Regions from separate parts of the Ruminiclostridium papyrosolvens DSM 2782 genome, predicted to be linked through region 1. Evidence: a T-box and tRNA genes for the amino acid it is inferred to sense, from the RefSeq annotation. Region 1 holds a T-box; the other regions hold tRNA genes.

Region 1 (4,332 bases):
ATCCTTGTCCATATCAGTTCTGGAAGCCTTTGACTTTTGCTCTGCAAGACTTTCAACGAGCCTTTCAATTCTGCTTGCGAATCTTGATATAGCTTTTATTCCGTCATCGCTCCATGGCCCGCCGTCAACATAATTGAATCCGAAACCAAGGTACATTCTGAATATATCGGAGCCGTACTTTCTTACATAATCATCAGGTGAAATGGTATTTCCTCTGGATTTACTCATTCTGTTTCCATCCGGACCAAGAATAGTACCCTGATGTACAAGTGACAGGAAGGGTTCGTCAAAATTGAGGAAGCCCAAATCTCTCAATGCTTTGGTTATAAATCTCGCATAGAGCAAATGCATTGCCGCATGTTCTGCACCGCCTACATACTTGTCAACGGGAAGCATCTTGTTTATCCATTCGGTGTCAAATGGTTTATCATTGTTCTGGCTGTCAGGATATCTGAGATAGTACCATGACGAGCAAACAAATGTATCCAGTGTATCAGGGTCCCTCTTTGCGGGAGCACCACATTTAGGACATACGGTATTTATGAATTCATCACTCTTTTTAAGTGGAGATTCTCCGTCAGGCTTAAACTCAACATTGTAAGGAAGAGCCACAGGAAGTTGTTCTTCGGGAACGGCTACTTCACCGCAGTGCTCACAATATACTATAGGAATAGGTGCACCCCAGTACCTTTGTCTTGAAACAAGCCAGTCTCTCAGTCTGTAGTTTATCTTCAAACTTCCTTTGCCGTCAGTTTCCAGCTTTTTAATTATAGCTGTTCTCGCCTCAGCAGAGGGAACACCGTCAAATTCTGCACTATTAACCAGAACACCGTACTCACAGTACGGAAGCTCGTCATTTGAGCCATCGACACTCTTTATAACCCTCTTAATAGGCAGGTCGTATTTTTTTGCAAATTCGAAGTCGCGTTCATCATGTGATGGAACAGCCATTACACATCCTGTACCATAGCTTGCAAGAACATAGTCTGCAATCCATACAGGTACTTTTTCTCCTGAGATGGGGTGAATGGCATAACTGCCTGTGAATACACCAGTCTTTTCTTTTGTTGTTGAAAGTCTTTCTATTTCAGTCTGCTTTTTGGTATCATTTTTATACTTTTCAACAGCTTCTGCATATTCAAGTTTTGTTATTTTTTCAACTATGGGATTTTCAGGAGCCAGAACAACATATGTTACACCATAAAGGGTATCAGCTCTGGTGGTAAAGACCTGAAATTCAATATCAGTGTCTGCAACCTTGAAGGCTATTTCAGCGCCTTCTGAACGTCCTATCCAGTTGGTCTGTATTTTTTTTGTTTTTTCAGGCCAATCAATGGTATCCAGCTTGTCCAGAAGTTCCTGAGCATAATTGGTTATTTTAAAGAACCACTGAGTAAGGTCGCGCTTTGTTACCTCTGTGTCACACCTTTCACAGCATCCGTCAACCACCTGCTCATTTGCAAGAACGGTATTGCATTTCGGACACCAGTTAACAGGTGCATTTTTCCTGTAGGCAAGACCTTTCTTATACAGTTGAAGGAACAACCACTGTGTCCATTTGTAATAGTCCGGCATGCAGGTTTTTATTTCATAATCCCAATCAAAGGTAGCGCCCATTTCCTTGAGCTGGCCTTCCATTGTCTCGATATTTTTAAGAGTAGAGTCTTGTGGATGAATACCTGTTTTTATTGCATAATTTTCTGCAGGAAGTCCGAAGGCATCAAAGCCCATAGGGTGGAACACGTTATATCCCTGCATTCTTTTCATTCTGGCCCAAGAATCAGTCAAACCGTAATTGTACCAATGACCTACATGAAGATTGGCCCCTGATGGGTAAGAAAACATCTCCAGACAGTATAGTTTCTTGTCTGTATTTTCGGGGTTGAACTTGTAGATACCTGTTTCTTCCCACTTTTTTTGCCACTTGCTATCTATATCTGCAGAGTATGGCATTTAATCAACTCCTTTATTATATTTAGTATCAATATCAATAACTTATAAAAACCCGTCTCTTAATAAAAGAGACGGGTTAATCCGCGGTACCACTCTTGTTAGCCTTGGAGGCTCACTCAAAAGTCTTGTAACGAAAGACCTACGGCTGAATTTTATATCAGCAGCTCCACGGCGAGTTCAAAGAACGCAGTCAACTGCAATTTCACCAAGTATGCAGCTCTCTTTAGTGACTAAATTTTCTTTTACTACTCCGCTTCATAACTTTAATAACAAATTAATTATTTTACAGTGCAATCTATATTAGATTATCATAATAGTTTGATTATTTCAACTTTTTTCACGGTTTTGGTTCTCCATCAGGGCAATATACTGTGCCATATTTTTAACCTTGTTGGTCTGTTTGGAAATGGTTATGGTAAGGTTAAGGTTTATACCCAGCTCAAATAGAATAAGTACCAAAAATACTGCATTTGCAGGTTCGATTATTCCTATTAGGTCTGCAACCCAATGAGGGATGACAGGGAAAGCAGCAATGATTATAAACATTACAGAGGATACAATCCAAAGAATACTGTACTTGAGGTCCAGCTTTGTTTTTTGTACCATCTTTAGTATTGATGTAAGTAAAATAAAACCTATAAGAAGAATACTTATCTGTAACCGTATGTTCATGTTTTTACCTTCCGTAAGAAAATTTAATTAGAAAACCGTCTTATGCGAGGTCTCATGCGGCTCAAAATTATTGCCAGTGTAACTTTGACCATATAGTAAACGGACAGAGACCTGTTTATTGAAGAATTTCCACGGGCCCTTTTTTTCATTTCTACAGGAACTTCTGTTACTCTTAATTTTTTTTGTTTTAAAATCATTATGGATTCCGGTTCGGGATAGTCCTGAGGATAGTTTTTTGAAAATAGCTCAATGATTTTTCTGTTGCAGGCTCTGAAGCCGGAAGTTGAGTCCGTGACTCCCGACCCTGACAACAGCCATATCAAAAAACGGAAGTACTTTATGCCCAACCGTCTGATAAAAGTAGATTGGTAGCCTTTCTTATCCAAAAATCTTGAGCCAATAACCATATCTGCATTTCCATCTTCAATAATATTAATCATTTCAGTTATAAAGGAGGCCTTATGCTGACCGTCGCCGTCAAACTGTATAACTATATCGTAGCCTTTTTCAAAGGCGTATTTATAGCCGGTTTGAACAGCTCCTCCTATACCTATGTTAAAGGGAAGATTAATATGGGGAATGTGGTTTTGCCGCAATATTAATCCTGTTTTGTCCGTTGAACCGTCATTTATAACCATATAATGATACCCTGGAGCATTTTGCTCAATATCATTTATCACATCAAGAATATTATCCTGCTCATTGTAAGCAGGTATTATTATTATACTTTCCATTTATTCCTCCGAAGCAGGTATTTATCCAAACTTATTCTACCCTTTGGCTATATAAAATACTCCTGCCAGAATGAGTATAGTACCAAAAATTTTACGGAGGTCGATATTCTCTTTAAAAATCCAAAAGCCAACAAAGAGGCTTAGGGCATAAGCAACGCTGTTTAGGGGGTATGCAGTTGAAAACGGCAGCTTGGAAAGTACATATAGCCATAAAACCGTAGAGATACCGTAAACAAAAACTCCTGCAAGTATCAGTGGGTTCAGTAAAAGCTTTAAACTATAGCCCTCCATTTTTTCAAGCCCGATTTTCCACAGCGTCTGTCCTAACACAGTAAGTCCTGAGTTTAAAATTGCCAGTAGTATATATTTACCCTGCATGTATGCCGTCCCATATATAAGAAATTTTTATGTAATTTGTATTATGTCCTGAAGATTATATAGAAATACGTATGAACACATCTAAGGTAATTTACATAAAATAGACTATAATAACATTTTTGGAGATAAAGAGATGGAGAAATTTGTCGTTATTATGGCAGGAGGCTCAGGAACAAGACTATGGCCGCTGTCAAAAGAAAAAAAGCCAAAGCAGTTTATATCTGTTGATGACGGCGAATGTATGCTGGTTCAGACAATTAATCGAGTATGCCGGAGCGTTCCACCTTCCAATTGCTTTATTGTAACAAATCAAAGTCTTGTAGAACTGACCAAAGAAGTTGTAAAGGACATAATCCCATATTCAAATATAATTCCTGAACCAAGGAAGAAGAACACTGCTGCATGTATTGCATATACAGCTATACTGCTTGAAAAAAGACTGGGAGAAGCAGTTCTGTGCTTTGTTCCGGCGGATGGCTATGTGAAAGATAAGCTTGGCTACACCGAAACAATAAATCTTGCATTCAGGACGGCGGAGGAAAAGAATAGTCTTGTTGTAATAGGAATCAATCCCACATATCCCTCTACCGCATAT
Region 2 (4,332 bases), 310 kb from region 1:
CAGACAACTGGACTGCCTCTGTATGCCTAGTGGACTGTGCAGGATGGAACAGCAGCCCTGCTGATTATCAGGCTACCTTTACAACCATGAAAGGTCTTACCTCTTATGGAATAGACATAATAACAACGAGTACCGATGTTGATATTGATTGGTTTGCTGATATGTCTACGGTTATAATAAACCAGCAGCTTCCTGACGGTTCCTGGCCCAGAAGTCAGTGGGATCAAGAACAGGACGCTCTGTTATCTGCGGTCTGGGCCTTGCTAACACTTGAAAAAGTTGTACTGCCTCCCAGCGAATCCAAAATACCTTATATTGATAATATAACTGCCATATCAAGTGAAATTAGTTTTCCAATGGATTTAAGCAAAACCGTTGAAGTACAGGGAGAAATCAAGCTCTTTGCTTACAAATATACTCAAAACGAAAGTGAAAATATCCCCGGTACAAAACCGAGTAAAGGTGACGATGTAGCTTTTGCTCTGTTATTCGGCAATTATGGTGAATTTCCATATGCAGCTCCGGCTGGAAAACCAACCGTAGAAGATACTCTTAATGTTCAAAGTCCTGCAAGTTTAAAGCTAATGAGTTTGTCATTGAATGACAACCTGAGATTGTTCAACGTTACCGATAATAAGTTAGTCAGTCTCGGTGATATGTTCCTTGGTGGAATTATATATAAACTGCAAGTGCAAAAATTGATTTCAGGAACGGCTGACCAATATGAGGCGGATTTTGATTTACCTGCTAACTCTATATACAGCGTTGCTATGTTGTTACAGGTAGAATTTTAGTCCTTTTCAATTATTATTTATATTTTGGGACATAAATAAAGAATTGAGATATAATCTCAATCCTTTATTTGGTGCCGAAGACCGGAATCGAACCGGTACGGGAGGTTAGTCCCGCAGGATTTTAAGTCCTGTGCGTCTGCCAGTTCCGCCACTTCGGCATATCAAAATCAACCGGCGACTAGCTTATTATAATACTATATCATGTCAGGTGTCAACACCTATTTGTCCAAATTTTTAATTAGTCATCCAGTTTAGTATTGTGCAGACTTTCTATATCCACTGCTGCCGCGTTTGGATTCAACACTTTTTTTCAGGTCATGCAATTTCTCATCGCTGTCCTTCATAAACTTTGCCAAACGGTCTTCAAAGGAAGCGTTAGATGAACTGTTTTTCCCTGAGTTCCAGTCAACTTCTACCGGCGGTCTGGATTTAACTATAGTTGGGTTTTCTTCCATAGCTTTTTTAATTGACAGGCTTACCTTACCATTTGTATCAATAGATAAAATCTTTACTTTTACCATCTGATTTTCTTTAAGATGAGCACTGACATCTTTGACGTATTCTTGAGCTACTTCAGAAATGTGAACGAGTCCTGTTTTTCCTTCGGGTAATTGGACAAATGCCCCAAATGCTGTAATTCCAGTCACTTTACCCTCAACTATCTTACCTACTTCAAGTGGCATAAAATAAGAAATCCTCCTCAACAACAGCCATAGATAAGCAATCACAATGTACAAAATATTGTACATTGCATAAAAGCAATTCGATTATATATCATATAATATAATCCGTCAAGCAATAGTTACTTATTGGTGTCTATGTAAATTTTCTCACCATCTTTAACATACCCAAGCTTATCTCTTGCAATCTTTTCAGCAAACTCCTCTGTATTTATTAGAGACTTCTGTTTCTCCAACTGCTGTTTTTTTACTTCCTCAGAATGAATATTTGCCTTCAAAGAAGATACCTTTAAATTACCTATATCCAGCAACGTCTGTTGATGATATACGGTATACCCAAAGTAGCAGATAGCAGCGATTAATAAAAATGTCCATACAGTGAATTTCTTTTGTTTCTTCATTGTCTTTCCTCGTAAGATATAATGATTGATATGTTTATTTGTTATATTCTATATGTCGGCTAAAACTCCTTCTTGATTAAGTCTTTTTTCGAACTTTTCTTTTAAATCTGCTCCAAAGCTTTACCTTTTTAAGTCTGCCGATTGCCACTCCTTTTGCCTTACGAGCTGCTTTTCCAAAAAGCCCGAATAATAGTCTGCCCAATTTCCCAAAACAGCCTCCTATAAACCTTAACGGTACCGATAAAATTTTAAATATTAATCTGAAAGGATAAGTTACTACCTTCCAAATGAAAAGTAATACTTTCTTTATAAAGTTAATAATCATCATTGAAGAGGCAATTACAAGCCTGCTAAAAACAGACAAATATAATGTAACTCCAAGTATATTTCCCAGAAATATAAAACCTCTCATCTGTCCGTCGTTACTGTTATATACGGTTAAAAAGACTATTATTGCAGACAGCAGCCAGTAGATTATGTCCTCTATACTTAGTATTACAACATTTGTCTTAATCGCTCTTCTTTTTATTCTTAAAACATCATATAAAAAAGCTATAATTACACCGGCCAAAACGGCATAAAAAAATATGTATACCTGTTCAACAATTAAACTCATTAGCTACCACAAGCCTTTATATATTATTTAAACATTTTACCGAAAAAGGACTTAGACTTGCCGGTTTCTCCATCACTGTATTCAAGTGAGAAAATATCTCCATCTACAACAAGCTCATTGGAATCAAGGTTCAGTTTGTTAATATGCAGTTCTGTCCCCCGGATAATAAGAACACCTAAATCAGTTACAGCTATAATGCTTTCTTCATTAAAGCTTTCTACGTCAACTACACCGGTCACGCATAACTTCTCCCTGTTATCAAGGGTTATGGTCTGCTTCATAGGTGTTACAGTCTTTTTCTCTTCCATAAATCCAGCCTCCCTATTGTATCTTGCATGAATCCCATTAATTATATATGCCTGTACAACATGAAAAAGAACATTAAAAAAGGATTTAATCCCCCCTGTGACAGTTGATTAAACCCTTTATATTTAACACTTATTTTAACATGTACATTTCCTTTGCATCATCTTTTGCAACATGTTCGGTTATACGTGTTATTTCTATTTTAGTTATGTTGTTTCCAAATTGAATTTCAACTATATCCCCAACTTTTACTTCTGAGCCCGGCTTGGCTGCTCTGTCATTTATCTTAACACGCCCCTGCTCACAAACCTCATTGGCTACTGTACGCCTTTTTATAAGTCTGCTCACCTTCAAGTATTTGTCTATTCTCATTTTGACCCTCCACATTTCTGATATGTATACATATTCGTAAAAGGAAATACAAGTTCAACGGAGGGAAGCGACTTTGCTCCCCTTGCTGAAACTTGCCGATACTATTTGTTAATCATTTCCTTTAAGTCTTTGCCAGCCTTAAATACAGGAGCTTTGCTCTCCGGAATATTTATTTCTTCCATTGTCTGCGGGTTTCTGCCTTTCCTGGCTGCTCTTTGTTTTACTTCGAATGATCCAAAGCCAATAAGCTGAACCTTGTCCCCACTGGTTAACGCTTCTTCAACGCTTTCCAGCATTGCATTTAAAGCTTTATCTGAGTCTTTTTTTGAAAGGCCTGACTTCTCTGCCATTTTGTCTACCAATTCCGATTTATTCATTAGTAATTCCTCCCATTTGGTTACTACACTATGATTTTATCCATTTTCCTCACATTTATTCATTTTGGCTTCATTCCACAATTCATCCATCTCAGATAGAGTCATATCATTTAAATTTTTACCAAGTTCTGCTGCCTTCTTCTCTATATACTCAAATCTTTTAATAAACTTATTTGTAGATTGGGTTAGTGATAATTCAGGATGCACCTTGCAAAAGCGAGATAAATTAACTACTGAAAAAAATACATCTCCCATTTCTTCTTCAATGCCTGTTTTACTCGAATTCAATACTTCCTGCTCCAGTTCGTCTATTTCTTCTCGTATTTTTGCAAAGACATCTGAGGTATTATCCCAGTCAAATCCCACTTGTGCAGCCTTTTGCTGGACCTTATAGCTTCTCATAAGTGCAGGCAAATTTTTAGGAACATCCTGAAGTACTGAGGCTTGATTTATCAGTCCCTTTTCCTTTTTCTTTATTTCCTCCCAGTTTTCAAGAACCTGATCAGAGGTATCTGCCTTTACATTTCCAAATACATGAGGGTGTCGGTGAATGAGCTTGTCACAAATCCCGTTGATTACGTCCTCCATGGTAAAATCTCCGTTCTCTGCTGCTATAACCCCATGAAAGACTACTTGTAAAAGTACGTCTCCAAGTTCCTCAACCATCTTCTTTTTATCGTTTAAATCTACTGCTTCAAGGTACTCATATGTTTCCTCTATAAAATACCTCTTTAAACTATCATAAGTCTGCTCACGGTCCCACGGACAACCGGTTTCGCTCCGCAG
Region 3 (4,332 bases), 2.0 Mb from region 1:
TGAGACCTTTCGTTACAGCGGTCATCTGATTGCTGATATAAAAATTATCAATTTGCGTGCCACGGGGTTGTGTCACAGAAGCCACCTGCTTGACACCGTCAATATTCTTAATATTTTCTGTAATTTTATCAATAACAGACAAGGCATCGTTGTTGTCAAGCGTACCATTACTTTCTAGTACAAGCGTTGAAGATATGGCTTCGCCTTTGCCGAAATGTTCAGCCACTATGCCGAATCCTTTTGATGAGGGGTGTGAATCACCAAGTTCACCGATTTGATCGAAGCTTAGCTTTTGCTGATAGAAAAAAACAGTTGCTCCTATAATTATAACAACAACCATTATTGAAAAAAGTGAGCGCTTCGTTGAAAATGTAGAGACCTTGCCCCATAATTTGCTTTCATTATGGCCATCTGCACTTTTTGATGGCCAGAAAATTCTTTTGCCCAATACTTTCATTGAAAACGGCGTTAGGGTCATGATTTGGAGTAATAAAATCGCGGCACCTATGACGACCACGATACCTGATTTATAAATAGGTGATTCAGAAAAAATCAAGCTAAAGAAAGCGATAAGTATGGTCAGAACGCTGAAAGCAATAGTCTTACCAGCCGTTTTATATGTTTGTATGATGGCCTCATCAGTGGAACTGCCATGGGATAATTCTTCCTTAAATCTGTTAAAGAGAAGAATGTTGTAATCTGTACCAATGCCAAAAAGTATCATTACTAAAAGAATTTGTGTCAAGGTTGTCACAGGAAAATTAGCTTTATCAATGAGCTGAGCGGCGATACCAATGGATACCAGATATGAAAAGGCTACAGTCAACAGGGACACTACAGGCGTTACGACAGATCTGAACATAATTATCAGGATTATAAGAATAAAAAAAACTGTTAATATTGCGCTCTTTTCGATACCTGAAACTGAAGCATTTACATAATCATTCGCAATAAAATCCTGACCTGTCAGATAATACTCCACGCCGACGTTTTTAAGTTTACTTTCAAAAGCAGCCTTAATGTCATCGACCTTTCGATCAAGCTTATTAAGTTTGAAGCTTACCATCAGCGTAGTACCATCTGCTGATATCAGTGAGTTTTTTACATCAGGATTACTGAATGGGTCAACAACTTTCTCAATGCCAAGCTTAGAACTGCTGGCGGTTATATCTTTTACGGTATCATCAATTCGGTTCATTTCTTCATTTGATAGTCCGTTTTGAGAATAAAATACAATTAGGTTGTTAGTGCCTTCAGAGGATTCCATCTTCTTTTTAATGGAGTCTGCCACAACCGACGGACTGTTATCGGGCAGAGGAGACTGACCTCTCTGCTGTAGTATACTGTTAATATCAGGCTGAGATATTGTAAGTAGCACTGTTGCCAGAAGCCATATTGAAAATATAGCCCAGCGACTTTTGATGATTGTTTTCATTTAACTACCTCCCTTAATAAAAGTCATTTCTGATGATTTCTACACGATTTATGATAATATGTAACTCATATTTGCTGCTACTTAGTTCCTGGCAGATTAATAACTTTCAAGATTAGTCAACATTGTGTTGCTTTATCATCAATCGTGAAGTATAATTCGTTTAGTGTAGTATAATTCACTAAGGATGGTAATACAACCAGCAATTTTCTTGACATTGTGTTAATTGCTACATATTAGACAAAATTGTTGGTAATTAATGAAAAATTAAAAACTTATGAGAGGTAGACATGAAAATTGAAAAAATAGACCGCAGGGTAAAATATACAAACTTGCTTTTAAAAGAAAGTATTATTGAATTATTAAAAACTAAACACATCTCAAAAGTATCGGTCAAAATGCTCTGTAATACCGCAGATATTAATAGAAGTACATTTTATGCACACTATGCTGATCAGTATGATTTACTTGAAAAATTGGAACAGGAAGTTATGACAAATCTTAAGGAATATATCAATCATGTTAAGAATGAACCTTCGCAAGTATTGAATCAAGTTCTTGAGTATGCTGCTAAAGATGCCGAATTGTTTAAAGTGTTGTTGAGTGAGAATTGTGGCTCTGCATTTCAAAGAGACTTCATGTCCCTTTCGCAGCAAAAAATAATCTCAAAGGTTAAGGACGACCATAGTATTGATGTGAGAACATCAGAATATTTGCAGTGTTTTATTCTTTCTGGGGCTTTGGAAATTTTCAAAAAATGGCTACATGATGGTATGGTTGAGTCTCCCGAACAAATGGCTGAGCTTATCTCAAAGCTTCTTTTTCAAGGGACATCATTTTTTTATAAAAAGAGGAATAAAGAAACCAAATAAAGTTGAACTTAAATATTTCATGGGGTTTATTGATATGTACTATTCATAGAGAAACAAAGCAAAAGTTTGTAATGATAAAACAACTAAAGAAGCAGTTCTACAATTATGATTTCCTCAAGCGCCTTCGTTCACCGACCCTAAATAATACTACAGTTAAAGCCAGAACAACCGCTGCACCCCAAATAGCTCTTACTCCGAAATTAAAAGTAAGCAGTCCTCCTAAAAAAGCGCCTGAGACAAATGCAAGAATAATTACGAAATAGCGGAGGGCACGAATGCCTGAAGTACGATCCTTCTGAGTAACAGCAATATATACTGCTCTGAAAGCTGAACGTAGATTGCCTGTAGACATGGTTGTGCAGTACGGGGAATCTACAAGTTTTCTGAAGGAGGATATTTGAACTGAAGAAACAAATGAAACTATAACAGTTACAATACTATTGTGAGCTGTATTTGTAATAAATCCTATAAAAATAAGTACAGTCATTTCAAAAAGGAGAATTGCCGGTGTCCAATGCAGTAAAAATAATCTGGGCGAGTTATCCTTTATAGCTTCAGCAACAATTACACCAAGTACAAAGGCTATAATAGGTGGAAGGTGGGCAAGGGCCTGATGCCATTCTCCTTTTGATGCATAAATACCAAGAAAAACAATGTTTCCGGTTTGTGCATTTGCAAAGACACCTCCTCTGCCTATATAAGTGTATGCATCCAAAAAACCGCCTACGATGGCAAGAAGCATTCCAAAGGGAACTGATTCATATGTAGGGTGCTGTGAATTTAATTTTTTATCCATTTTAGTAATTAATGCAAAGCTCTTATAATTCATATAAAAAATCCTTTTATAGTCAGAGGTTTTCCTGTTCTACAAAACAATAAAGAGAAGATTAATTAATCTTCTCTTTATTTGGTGCGGACGGTGGGACTTGAACCCACACGGTCTCCCATACGCCCCTCAAACGTACGCGTCTGCCAGTTCCGCCACGACCGCATCTATTAAATTTCTGTGTTATCGCTGCCGCATTCCGCATCAGCAAGTATGATTATACTAGCTACTATTAAGGTTGTCAATACAATATTTTAAAAAAATTATTAAATTATATTACCATAACATATTGTAAATAAATTATTTATTTTACGCGAAATATGTTGAAGTGAAATGCTACGACTGATACAATACTATTTGATGACATAAATAAAAAGGAGAGTTATACGTGGGTCTATTTAGTGCAAATTACAATAAACCGGGACCTGGAGTTGATAAAGATGCTCCTCCAAAACCGCGATTTTTTACATTTTTTGAGGTATTAAAAAGAAAATTCTGGCATCTTATAAGAATCAACTTTCTATATGTTCTTTGCAATATACCCGCTTTGGTGTTGGCATTATATGTTTCCAGCGCTTATTTACAAAAAGTCCATATAGATAATTCAGGATTAAACGATTTTTATATTAGGATATTCCTTGCAGCTATTATGATTTTTTTATCAGTGGTAACAATTGGCCCCGTACAAGCAGGTTTCACTTATGTTTTGAGAAATTATTCCAGAGAAGAACATGCATTTATATGGTGGGATTTTAAGGATAATTTCATTAAGAACTTTAAACAAGGTATGATAATAACAGGTATTGATATTGTTGTTATGTATATTTTGGGTATAGCTTTGAATTTCTATCTTAGTACCCCGGGAATACTTGCAACAGCGGCGTCAGCCTTTGTATTTCTATCAATAATTGTGTATTGTATTATGCATTTATATTTATACCCTATGTTGGTAACAGTACAATTAAGTATAAAAAATCTTTATAAGAATGCATTTATACTTTCGCTTTTAAAGCTATTACCGAACATACTGTTTGTAATTTTAAATATTTTGATAGCGTATGCGGCCTTCTATAACCCTATAATTGGGATAGTTTTATTTTTACTTATTACTCCTAGTATTACAGGTCTTATGAATAATTTCTTTGTTAATCCTACTATAAAGAAATATGTTATAGACACTACGCAGATTGCAACAGAAGATG

Evidence for each region. A T-box is a leader RNA that pairs with one kind of tRNA and senses whether it is charged. The one in region 1 lies ahead of leuS (leucine--tRNA ligase), so its partner is inferred to be a tRNA-Leu.
Region 2: it has a tRNA-Leu gene. The T-box ahead of leuS (leucine--tRNA ligase) is inferred to sense a tRNA for this amino acid. The anticodon was not compared.
Region 3: it has a tRNA-Leu gene. The T-box ahead of leuS (leucine--tRNA ligase) is inferred to sense a tRNA for this amino acid. The anticodon was not compared.

Annotation. Positions count from the first base shown of each region.
Region 1 is NZ_CP119677.1:4,973,786-4,978,117, reverse strand. It holds gene leuS (leucine--tRNA ligase) at 1-1,953, opposite strand, end outside; T-box leader at 2,018-2,221, opposite strand; gene P0092_RS21820 (DUF2304 domain-containing protein) at 2,281-2,625, opposite strand; gene P0092_RS21815 (glycosyltransferase family 2 protein) at 2,649-3,359, opposite strand; gene P0092_RS21810 (EamA family transporter) at 3,396-3,737, opposite strand; gene P0092_RS21805 (mannose-1-phosphate guanylyltransferase) at 3,871-4,332, shown strand, end outside.
Region 2 is NZ_CP119677.1:4,662,294-4,666,625, forward strand. It holds gene P0092_RS20385 (hypothetical protein) at 1-794, shown strand, start outside; tRNA gene P0092_RS20390 (tRNA-Leu) at 864-952, opposite strand; gene P0092_RS20395 (S1 domain-containing RNA-binding protein) at 1,046-1,477, opposite strand; gene P0092_RS20400 (FtsB family cell division protein) at 1,597-1,875, opposite strand; gene yabQ (spore cortex biosynthesis protein YabQ) at 1,952-2,491, opposite strand; gene yabP (sporulation protein YabP) at 2,515-2,799, opposite strand; gene P0092_RS20415 (RNA-binding S4 domain-containing protein) at 2,930-3,169, opposite strand; gene P0092_RS20420 (HU family DNA-binding protein) at 3,271-3,546, opposite strand; gene mazG (nucleoside triphosphate pyrophosphohydrolase) at 3,583-4,332, opposite strand, start outside.
Region 3 is NZ_CP119677.1:2,994,395-2,998,726, reverse strand. It holds gene P0092_RS13395 (MMPL family transporter) at 1-1,435, opposite strand, end outside; gene P0092_RS13390 (TetR/AcrR family transcriptional regulator) at 1,723-2,304, shown strand; gene P0092_RS13385 (YoaK family protein) at 2,408-3,133, opposite strand; tRNA gene P0092_RS13380 (tRNA-Leu) at 3,213-3,295, opposite strand; gene P0092_RS13375 (YesL family protein) at 3,519-4,332, shown strand, end outside.